Regions from separate parts of the Companilactobacillus metriopterae genome, predicted to be linked through region 2. Evidence: predicted binding sites of a transcription regulator. Region 2 holds the regulator's gene; each other region holds the start of a gene.
The links. The regulator HrcA, encoded in region 2, represses chaperone genes, less so after heat shock. The targets are predictions, from matches to a motif close to TTAGCACTCNNNNNNNNNGAGTGCTAA.

Region 1 (3,293 bases), 490 kb from region 2:
ATTCAGACATATCAAAACGAATCATTGATTCTGTTGTTCCAAATAGATCCTTAGCTAATTGCTTAGCTAATTCTGTTTTACCAACACCAGTTGGTCCAACAAATAGGAATGAACCAATAGGACGACCAGACTTATTAAATCCAACACGATTTCTACGAATTGCTTTAGAAACTTGTTCAACAGCTTCATCTTGACCAATAACACTTGATTTTAGGTTTGGTTCTAGGTTCTTTAGTTGAAGTTGCTCGTTAGCTTTCAAATCACCAACAGGAATTTTAGTCTTCTCTTCGACGATTTTTTCGATTTCTTTTTCAGAGATCATACTTTCATCAAGAGGAGTTTCCTTAGTGTTATCTTTCATTTTTTGATATTTAGAAACTTCATCACGGTAATATGCAGCTTTTTCATAATCTTCATTTCTCAATGCAGATTGTTTTTGAACTTCCGCATCAGAAATCTTGTTATCTAATTCTGCAATATCGATATGATTTGTTTGAAGATTTTTCTTAGATCCAGCTTCATCCATCAAATCGATGGCTTTATCTGGTAAGAATCTGTCTTGAATATAGCGAGCTGATAATTCTGCAGCGGCTACAATAGCATCGTTAGAATATTTTACGTGGTGATAGTCTTCATACTTAGGTTGAATACCTTTTAGAATTTGGATAGTAGCTTCAACACTAGGTTCATCAACTTGAACAGGTTGAAGTCTTCTTTCTAGAGCTGAATCTTTTTCGATTGTACGATATTCATTTAAAGTTGTTGCACCAACTAGTTGTATTTCGCCACGAGCTAGTGCAGGTTTTAGAACGTTACCAGCGTCCATTCCACCTTCAGCATTACCGGCACCAACAATTTCATGAATTTCATCTATAAATAGGATGATATTGTCATCTGCCTGAAGTTCTTTGATAAGTTGTTGCATTCTTTGTTCAAACTGACCACGTACGCCAGTGCCTTGAACTAGTGAAACAACATCCAAGCGAATTACTTTTTTGTTGCGAAGTTTTTCAGGAACGTCTTCGTCAACAATTTTTTGTGCTAATCCTTCAACCACGGCTGTTTTACCAACACCGGCTTCACCGATTAGTACAGGATTGTTCTTAGTTCTTCTATTTAATATTTCAATTACTCGTTTAATTTCATCGTCACGTCCAATTACAGGATCGACTTGACCTTTTCTTGCTTGTTCGGTTAAATCCACACCGTATTGAGCTAGTAGTGAATTGCCGCCGCCGTTTGGACCACGTCGACCTGATTGCGTATTAGGATCTCCAGCTTGAAAGCCTTGTGATTCAGATGAATTGTTCATAGCATTGAATAGTTCTTCAAAACTTGAAAAACCATTTGTGTTTTCTGCCATATTATCTATACCTTCATTACTTTCGTTTCTTAATTTTTGATAGCAATTTTGACAAAGGTTAACCTCTGTACGTTTGCCATTTACACTGGTATATAAGTGAATTGTTGCTTCATTTTCATTACAATTTTGACACAGCACTATAATCCCACCTTTCGGTTCAAAATTATAAAGATAGTATAAGACTTAGCACTCTCTAATTGCAAGTGCTAAGTCTTAAAAATTTCAACTTTATTTTATGAAAGTTATTTTTTTGTTAATTATCCTTGAAAAGCCTTTCTGTAAGCGTTAACCGACTTATTTGATAAGGCTTTGGAGAGTTATAAAGTAATGAAAAAGGTTGTTAATAATTTAAGAAAATGGTAAATTAAGAAATGAATATTTGTAGAGTTTTCTACATAATTTAATAAACAATAAAGAGGTAATTTATATCATGGAAAAGAAAGAATATCACGTAATCGCAGAAACAGGAATTCACGCACGTCCAGCAACAATGCTTGTACAAGCTGCAAGTAAATTCTCTTCAGATGTAAACATCGAATTTGATGGAAAATCAGTTAACCTAAAATCAATCATGGGTGTTATGTCACTTGGTGTTGGTCAAGGTGCTGATATTACTATTACTGCCGAAGGTGATGACGAAGCTGACGCAATTGCTGCAATCACAGAAACAATGACAAAAGAAGGTTTAGCTGAATAATGTCTACACAAATCAAAGGGATAGCTGCTAGTGAAGGTATTGCTACTGCAGAAGCATACCTTTTGGTTCAACCAGACCTTTCATTTTCAAAGAAGAGTATTAGTGATGTTGATGGCGAAGTTAAACGTCTTCAAGATGCACTTACTCAATCAGACAATGAATTAACAAAAATCAGAGATGCGGCTAAAGAATCATTGGGTGAAGAAGGCGCACAAGTTTTTGATGCGCACAAATTGATTCTTGCTGATCCTGAATTTACAGGTGCTGTTGAACAACAAATTAAAGATCAAAGTATCAATGCTGAACAAGCACTTGATGAAGTTTCACAAAACTTTATTACAATTTTTGAAGGTATGACAGATAATCCATACATGCAAGAAAGAGCAGCAGATATTCGCGACGTTACTAAACGTGTAATGGCTCACTTGCTTGGTGTTGAATTACCTAATCCTTCACTAATTGATCATGAAGTTATTGTTGTTGCTCACGATCTTACTCCAAGTGATACAGCTCAACTTAACAAGAAATTTGTTAGGGGCTTTATTACTGATATTGGTGGACGTACAGCCCACTCTGCAATTATGGCACGTTCATTAGAACTACCTGCTGTAGTTGGAACAAATACAGTTACAGCTGACATCAAAGATGGTGATCAGGTTATTCTTGATGGTCTCGATGGTGTGGCTATTGTTAACCCAAGTGATGATGATGTTGCTAAGTATTCAAAATTAGCTTCTGATTTTGCTGCCGAAAAAGCAGAATGGAAAAAGCTAAAGAGTGAAGCAACAGTCACTGCTGATGGTAAACATTTTGATGTAGCAGCTAATATTGGTTCACCAGATGATTTAGATGGTGTTCTTGATAATGGTGCTGAAGGTATCGGATTGTATCGTACAGAATTCTTGTATATGCAATCAGATCAACTTCCAACAGAAGAAGATCAATTCAATGCTTACAAGAAAGTTCTTGAAAGTATGAATGGAAAACCAGTTGTTGTCCGTACTATGGATATTGGTGGAGATAAGCATTTACCATATCTACCACTACCAGAAGAAGATAATCCTTTCTTAGGATATCGTGCTATTCGTATTAGTATTGATCAACAAGATATTTTCAGAACTCAACTGCGTGCTTTGATTCGTGCTTCAGCATTTGGTGAACTAAGAATTATGTTCCCAATGATTGGTACACTTCAAGAATTTAGAACTGCTAAGTCTATTTTTGAAGAAGAAA
Region 2 (3,293 bases):
TTCAATAGAAAGTGTTCTTTCATATCTACCAAAGTATTCATTAAACGATGATGAATGGAATCTTGTGTGTAATGGTGTAGGGTTGCAACTAAATAGTGATAAAAATTCCGAAGTAGCACTCTATTTTGAAGATAAAATAAAAGCAATATATAAGTATGATCACAGTAAAAATCTTTGGGTAGCTTCTACTATGCTACTTCAAAATAATTAAGAGTAAAAATATGAAAATATACTACGTAAGTTATCCAATTAAAAAAAATGAAAGACCACAAAAAGATACTGTCTTGATTATGGGATTTTTTGATGGAATTCATAAGGGTCATCAAGAAGTAATCCAAAAGGGTGTTGAATTAGCACAAAAAAACAACTTGGAATCAGTCTTGATTACGTTTGATAGATCACCAAGAGTAGTTTATCAAAATGAAAAAAACTATACTTATTTATCTACTATGCGTCGAAAATCAGAACTAATTAAAGAATTAGGAGTAGATGACGTTTACTTTTTAGAATTTAGTGACGAACTAGCTCATCTGAGTCCTCAAGACTTTGTAAATCAATATATGATTGATATGAATGCAAAATTTGTAGTTGCTGGTTTTGATTATACATATGGTAAAAAAGATATAGCTAATATGAATTTATTACCTAAATATTCTAAAGGTAACTTTGAAGTAATAAGTGTTCCTAGACTTGATAATAAAGATAGAAAAATCGGTTCTAGTGAAATTAGGGAATTACTTAAAAATAATAAAGTAACTGAGGCCAATGATTTATTGGGTTACGCCTATCAGAATCAAGGGGTTGTAGTTCACGGATTAAAAAGAGGTCGTGAAATGGGTTTTCCCACAGCTAATATTAAACCAACAGCGGATCAGCTGATTCCTGGTGTCGGTGTTTATGTGACACGTGTTTTTATAAAAGGGAAATGGTATGAAGCAATGACTTCAGTTGGTTACAATGTTACTTTTGAAGAAGAGACAGGATTAACAATTGAATCAAATATTTTAAATTTCCATGATGATATATATGACGAACCTATTAGAATTGAATGGTTAAAATATTTGCGTGGAGAAGTGAAATTCAATAGTATGGATGAGTTAATCGATCAACTTCATCAAGATCAAAAAGATACAGAAGAATATTTTAAATAAAAAGAAAGTTCATTATGAACTTTCTTTTTTATGTGTAATCACTTGACACAAAGCGTTTAGATTGATATATTTTAGGATGTTAGCACTCAAGGTTTAATAGTGCTAAAGGAGGCTGGTAGTAATGCTAACACAACGTCAAGATGCTATTTTACGCGAAGTTGTAAGTATTTATACAGATACTGGTCAACCAGTTGGTTCCAAGACACTAATGAATAATTTACCATTTTCGGTAAGTTCAGCTACCATCAGAAATGAGATGGCTGCCTTAGAAGATTCAGGGTATTTGGAGAAGACACATTTATCTTCTGGAAGAATTCCGTCTGTTCAAGGATATCGTTATTATCTGGATAATTTGGTGCAACCAGTTTCAGTATCTGACGAAATTTCTAGAAGTATTGATCAGAATTTTGGTCGTGAATATCATCAAATTGATGATTTGATTCAGGAATCTGCCAAAATTTTATCACATCTAACAAGTTATACGGCTATTACTTTGGGACCAGAAGGGCAGTCAATTCTCTTAACAGGATTTAGAATTGTCCCTTTAAATCCACATCAGATAATGGCAATTATTGTTACAAGTGATAATAATGTCGAAAGTAATATATACACAGTAGATGAAAAAATTGACTCAGAATTAATAGAAAAAATCGTTCGAATTGTAAATGACAAATTGATCGGTAAACCTTTAATTCAAGTTCAAAAATTACTTCAAACAGAAATTCCAGCTATATTAACGCAATACATGTATTCTGATAGTGGATTTATTGATATGCTTTCGGGATTGTTTAAGAAAGCAGAGTCAGAAAAGTATTTTGTTGATGGTCAATTGAATCTTTTAAATTATGCGCAGGATTATGATTCCAGTAATGTTCAATCATTATTTTCAATGATTAATGGGAGTGATGATTTGAAGCAGTTACTTGATACTGGTGAAGATAACAACGAAATAATTGTTAGATTTGGTAGTGAGCTCGGTAATGATACTCTAAAAAATTATAGTCTTATTACCACAAATTATGATGCTGGAGAACATGGAAAAGGTTTAATAGCAATTTTAGGACCAACACAAATGCACTATTCACAACTTATTGGTTTAATGGGTGAATTCAGACAAGAGTTCTCAAAAAGACTAATGGATTATTATTCAAGGTATGATGATTCATAATATAGGAGGAATTTATGGCAGATAAAGAAAACAAAATCGAATCTACAGATGAAGAATTAGAATTGGATGTAGAATCAGATGACTCTGTTAAAAATGATGAAACTAATGAAGAAATAGAAGCTCTTAAAGAAGAAAAATCTGAGCTTGAGGATAAATATTTACGTGCTCAAGCTGAAATGCAGAATATGACAGCTCGCCATCAAAAGGAAGTTGCAAGCATCCTAAAATATGATGGACAAAATCTAGCAACCGAAATTCTTCCTGTTCTAGATAACTTAGAGAGAGCTCTGACAGTTGAAGCCGATGATGAGGCAAGTGCTCAATTGAAAAAGGGGATTGAGATGGTTCAGACACATCTGATCAATGCTTTTAAAGATAATCAAGTTATTGAAATAAATAATAAAAACGAAAAATTTGATCCAACTGTTAACCAAGCTGTACAAACTGTTCCAGCGACTGAAGACAATCCCGCTGATACAGTAGTTGAAGTACTCCAAAAAGGCTATATGTTAAATGATCGAGTTTTAAGACCAGCAATGGTAGTCGTTGCAAAATAAAAAATAGAAGAGGTTAATATTAATGTCAAAAGTAATCGGTATTGATTTAGGAACTACAAACTCTGCTGTTGCAGTACTTGAAGGTGGTTCTCCAAAAATTATTACAAATCCAGAAGGAGCTAGAACAACTCCATCTGTTGTTGCTTTTAAAGATGGTGAAATTCAAGTTGGTGAAGTTGCAAAACGTCAAGCAATCACTAACCCAGATACAATTTCATCAATCAAACGTCACATTGGTGAAGCAGGTTACAAAGTAACTGTTGGTGATAAATCTTATACACCACAAGAAATTTCAGCAATGATTCTTCAATACATCAAGAAATTCTCAGAAGATTATCTTGGTGAAGAAGTTACAGATGCTGTTATTACAGTTCCTGCATATTTCAATGATTCACAAAGACAAGCTACAAAAGATGC
Region 3 (3,293 bases), 270 kb from region 2:
TGGGATTACTATTTTCAACATTAATAATAATGGACAGTTTAATTATTTCGATTTTCAAAAAATAAAAACACTTCAGAGTTTATTCTGAAGTGTTTTTTATTTTATTAAATTACATCATTGGTCCCATACCAGCACCTGGTGCTTGCATTGGATCGGCTGAATCATTTGGTTCTGTCTTATCAGCAACAACTGCTTCTGTTGTTAATAATAGTGCTGATACACTGGCTGCGTTTTGAAGTGCAGATCTTGTAACTTTAGTTGGATCGATAATACCTGATTCAATCATGTTTACCCATTCACCGGTAGCAGCATTGTATCCAACTTCATTTTCTTGTTGTCTCAATCTTTCAACAATTACTGATCCTTCAAGACCAGCATTTTCAGCAATTTGACGTAGTGGTTCTTCAAGGGCACGAACAACTATGTTAATTCCTGTTTGAACATCTCCCTCTCCTTTGACAGAGCTAACACCTGAGATAATGTTCATCAATGCTGTTCCACCACCAGCAACGTATCCTTCTTCAACAGCGGCACGTGTGGCATTTAGTGCATCTTCAATTCTATATTTACGTTCTTTTAATTCTGTTTCTGTTGCGGCACCAACTTTGATTACAGCAACACCACCAGCTAATTTTGCAAGACGTTCTTGCATTTTTTCACGATCAAAGTCTGATGTTGTTTCTTCAACTTGCTTCTTAATTGTTTCAACACGTTCTGAAATTTGTGTTGCGTCTCCAGAACCTTCGACAATAGTTGTATTATCTTTTGTAACTGTAATACGACCAGCTTGTCCAAGTTGTTCTAGTGTTGTGTCTTTCAATTCAAGACCCAAGTCACTTGTAATAACTGTACCACCAGTTAGGATTGCAATATCTTGTAGTTGTTCCTTACGACGATCACCAAATCCTGGAGCTTTGACAGCTACAACATTGAATGTTCCACGAATCTTATTCAATACAAGTGTTGGCAAGGCTTCACCATCAATATCATCGGCAATAATCAAAAGTGATTTTCCTTGTTGAACAATTTCTTGTAACATTGGCAAGATATCTTGGATATTTGAAATTTTCTTATCTGTAATCAATACATATGGATTTTCTAGATCAGCTTGCATTTTATCGTTATCAGTTACCATGTATTGTGACAAGTACCCACGATCAAATTGCATACCTTCTACAACATCAAGTGTTGTATCGATTCCTTTTGATTCTTCAATTGTGATAACACCATCATTACCAACTTTTTCCATTGCATCAGCGATTAAATCACCGATTTCTTCACTTGCTGAAGAAACTGAAGCAACTTGAGCAATATCTTTCTTACCAGCAACCTTGTGTGAAATCTTGCTTAACTCTTCAACACCTGCTTTAGTTGCCATTTCGATACCATTACGGATACCTACTGGGTTAGCTCCTGCAGTCACGTTCTTCATACCTTCATTAAGTAATGCTTGGGCAAGAACTGTAGCTGTTGTTGTACCATCACCAGCGATATCATTTGTTTTTGAAGAAACTTCAGCAACTAATTTTGCTCCCATATCTTCAAAGTGATCTTCTAGTTCGATACTTTTTGCAATTGTAACACCATCATTTGTAATTTCAGGTGAACCATATGATTTTTCAATAACAACATTACGACCCTTTGGTCCAATTGTAGTTTTAACAGTATCCGCTAATTTATTAACACCGTCCATCATCTTTGAACGTGCGTCTTCTGAAAATTTAATTTCCTTTGCCATTTCACAAATCCTCTTTTAGTATTAGTATTTTTTATTTTTCAACGATTGCCATAATATCTTTTTCGTGAAGAATTAGGTATTTTTGATCATCAAATGTAACTTCTGATCCTGCATATTTATCGAATAAAACCTTATCTCCATTTTTAACTGTTAAAGCAACTTTTGTTCCGTTATCAGAAACTAGTCCTTCACCAACAGCAATAACTTCGGCAGTTTGAGGTTTTTCTTTTGCGTTATTAGCTAGAACAATACCTCCGACAGTCTTTTCTTCTTCTTGATCGACTGATACAATAACTCTATCTCCAAGTGGTTTTAACAATTTTAATACCTCCAGATTTTATGATATCTTTTTTAGCACTCTCAAGTTCAATGTGCTAATCACAATTTTTATGATATCATTTTACAGATAAGATTCAAGTATAAACAAATAATTTTAGGAGTATTTCATGGATAATTTTAGAAAACAGATACCTATTTTTCTTACATATTTGGGTATTAGTATTATCGCAACTATATTACTCGGATTCAAAATAGTGGGAACTCCTTACTTTATAACAATGACTGTAGTCACAATCATTGCAACTAGCTATATATTAGCCAAATCTAGAACTTTAGATATTACAGAAAGACGATTAAGTCCTACTAGATCTTTCCTTTGGATAATTGCTACTACTTTGGGAATTATAGTTATTCAACTTGTGATATCTGAGATATTAGTTCAATTCTTCAATGTTTCATTATCTGCCAACACACAAGATCTTATAACATATATGAAATTTGCCCCATATTATGTCATATACCCCTTAGTATGTGCACCAATCATGGAAGAAATAATATTCAGAAAACTTATGTTTACTGATTTAAATCAATACATAGGCTTTGGTATGTCTGCAGCACTATCTAGCTTGTTATTTGCCTTTTTACATCAAGATAGTTTCTTCTTAGTATATTTCTTTATTGGACTGTTCTTATGCTTCATATACAGTAGAACAAAGAACATTTACATAAATATGATGGCACATATTTTAATGAACTTAATTGTTATATTGATTAATTTTGCATAATAAAAAAGCGTTGAAACTTTAAATGTTTCAACGCTTTTATTTTTCCCCAGATTCTGAGGCAATGATGTTTAAATTTCCAGATAATTTCCAACTATTAACTGTTGCAGGAACAATTAAGTGTTGTCCCTTTGATAAAGAGTAATCTTTATTATCAATAGTAATTTGACCTTCACCAGACAAAACAGAAATTAAAGTATAGCTTCCAACTTCATGTTTAAAATCATCAGAATTATTTATTTCCCATTTGTATACTGCGAAGTAAGGAGACAATGGTGGCTGTACAAATGTCGTATATTTATTGCCATTTTTTTCAACAGTCTCTATATCCAACTGTGGTCTCTTGTAAGGAACAGTGATTGTATCTTTGGACTGTTCTAAGTGTAGTTCACGCATCTTACCAGTAGTTTTGTCTACTCGGTCATAGTCATAAAGACGATATGTAGTGTCACTACTCTGCTGTGTTTCTAAGACCAATATTCCCTTATTTAAGG

Region 1: a site for HrcA is predicted at 1,547-1,573, ahead of CS873_RS02970 (ATP-dependent Clp protease ATP-binding subunit). Genes of this name have one in related genera too.
Region 3: a site for HrcA is predicted at 2,090-2,116, ahead of groES (co-chaperone GroES). Genes of this name have one in related genera too.

The regions. Positions count from the first base shown of each region.
Region 1 covers NZ_CP024610.1:611,991-615,283, forward strand. Annotated here, with positions in the region: gene CS873_RS02970 (ATP-dependent Clp protease ATP-binding subunit) at 1-1,501, opposite strand, end outside; gene CS873_RS02975 (phosphocarrier protein HPr) at 1,794-2,060, shown strand; gene ptsP (phosphoenolpyruvate--protein phosphotransferase) at 2,060-3,293, shown strand, end outside.
Region 2 covers NZ_CP024610.1:1,100,196-1,103,488, reverse strand. Annotated here, with positions in the region: gene truB (tRNA pseudouridine(55) synthase TruB) at 1-211, shown strand, start outside; gene ribF (riboflavin biosynthesis protein RibF) at 222-1,151, shown strand; gene hrcA (heat-inducible transcriptional repressor HrcA) at 1,273-2,319, shown strand; gene grpE (nucleotide exchange factor GrpE) at 2,334-2,876, shown strand; gene dnaK (molecular chaperone DnaK) at 2,899-3,293, shown strand, end outside.
Region 3 covers NZ_CP024610.1:1,374,162-1,377,454, forward strand. Annotated here, with positions in the region: gene CS873_RS07020 (hypothetical protein) at 1-65, shown strand, start outside; gene groL (chaperonin GroEL) at 110-1,738, opposite strand; gene groES (co-chaperone GroES) at 1,770-2,057, opposite strand; gene CS873_RS07035 (CPBP family intramembrane glutamic endopeptidase) at 2,185-2,802, shown strand; gene manA (mannose-6-phosphate isomerase, class I) at 2,839-3,293, opposite strand, start outside.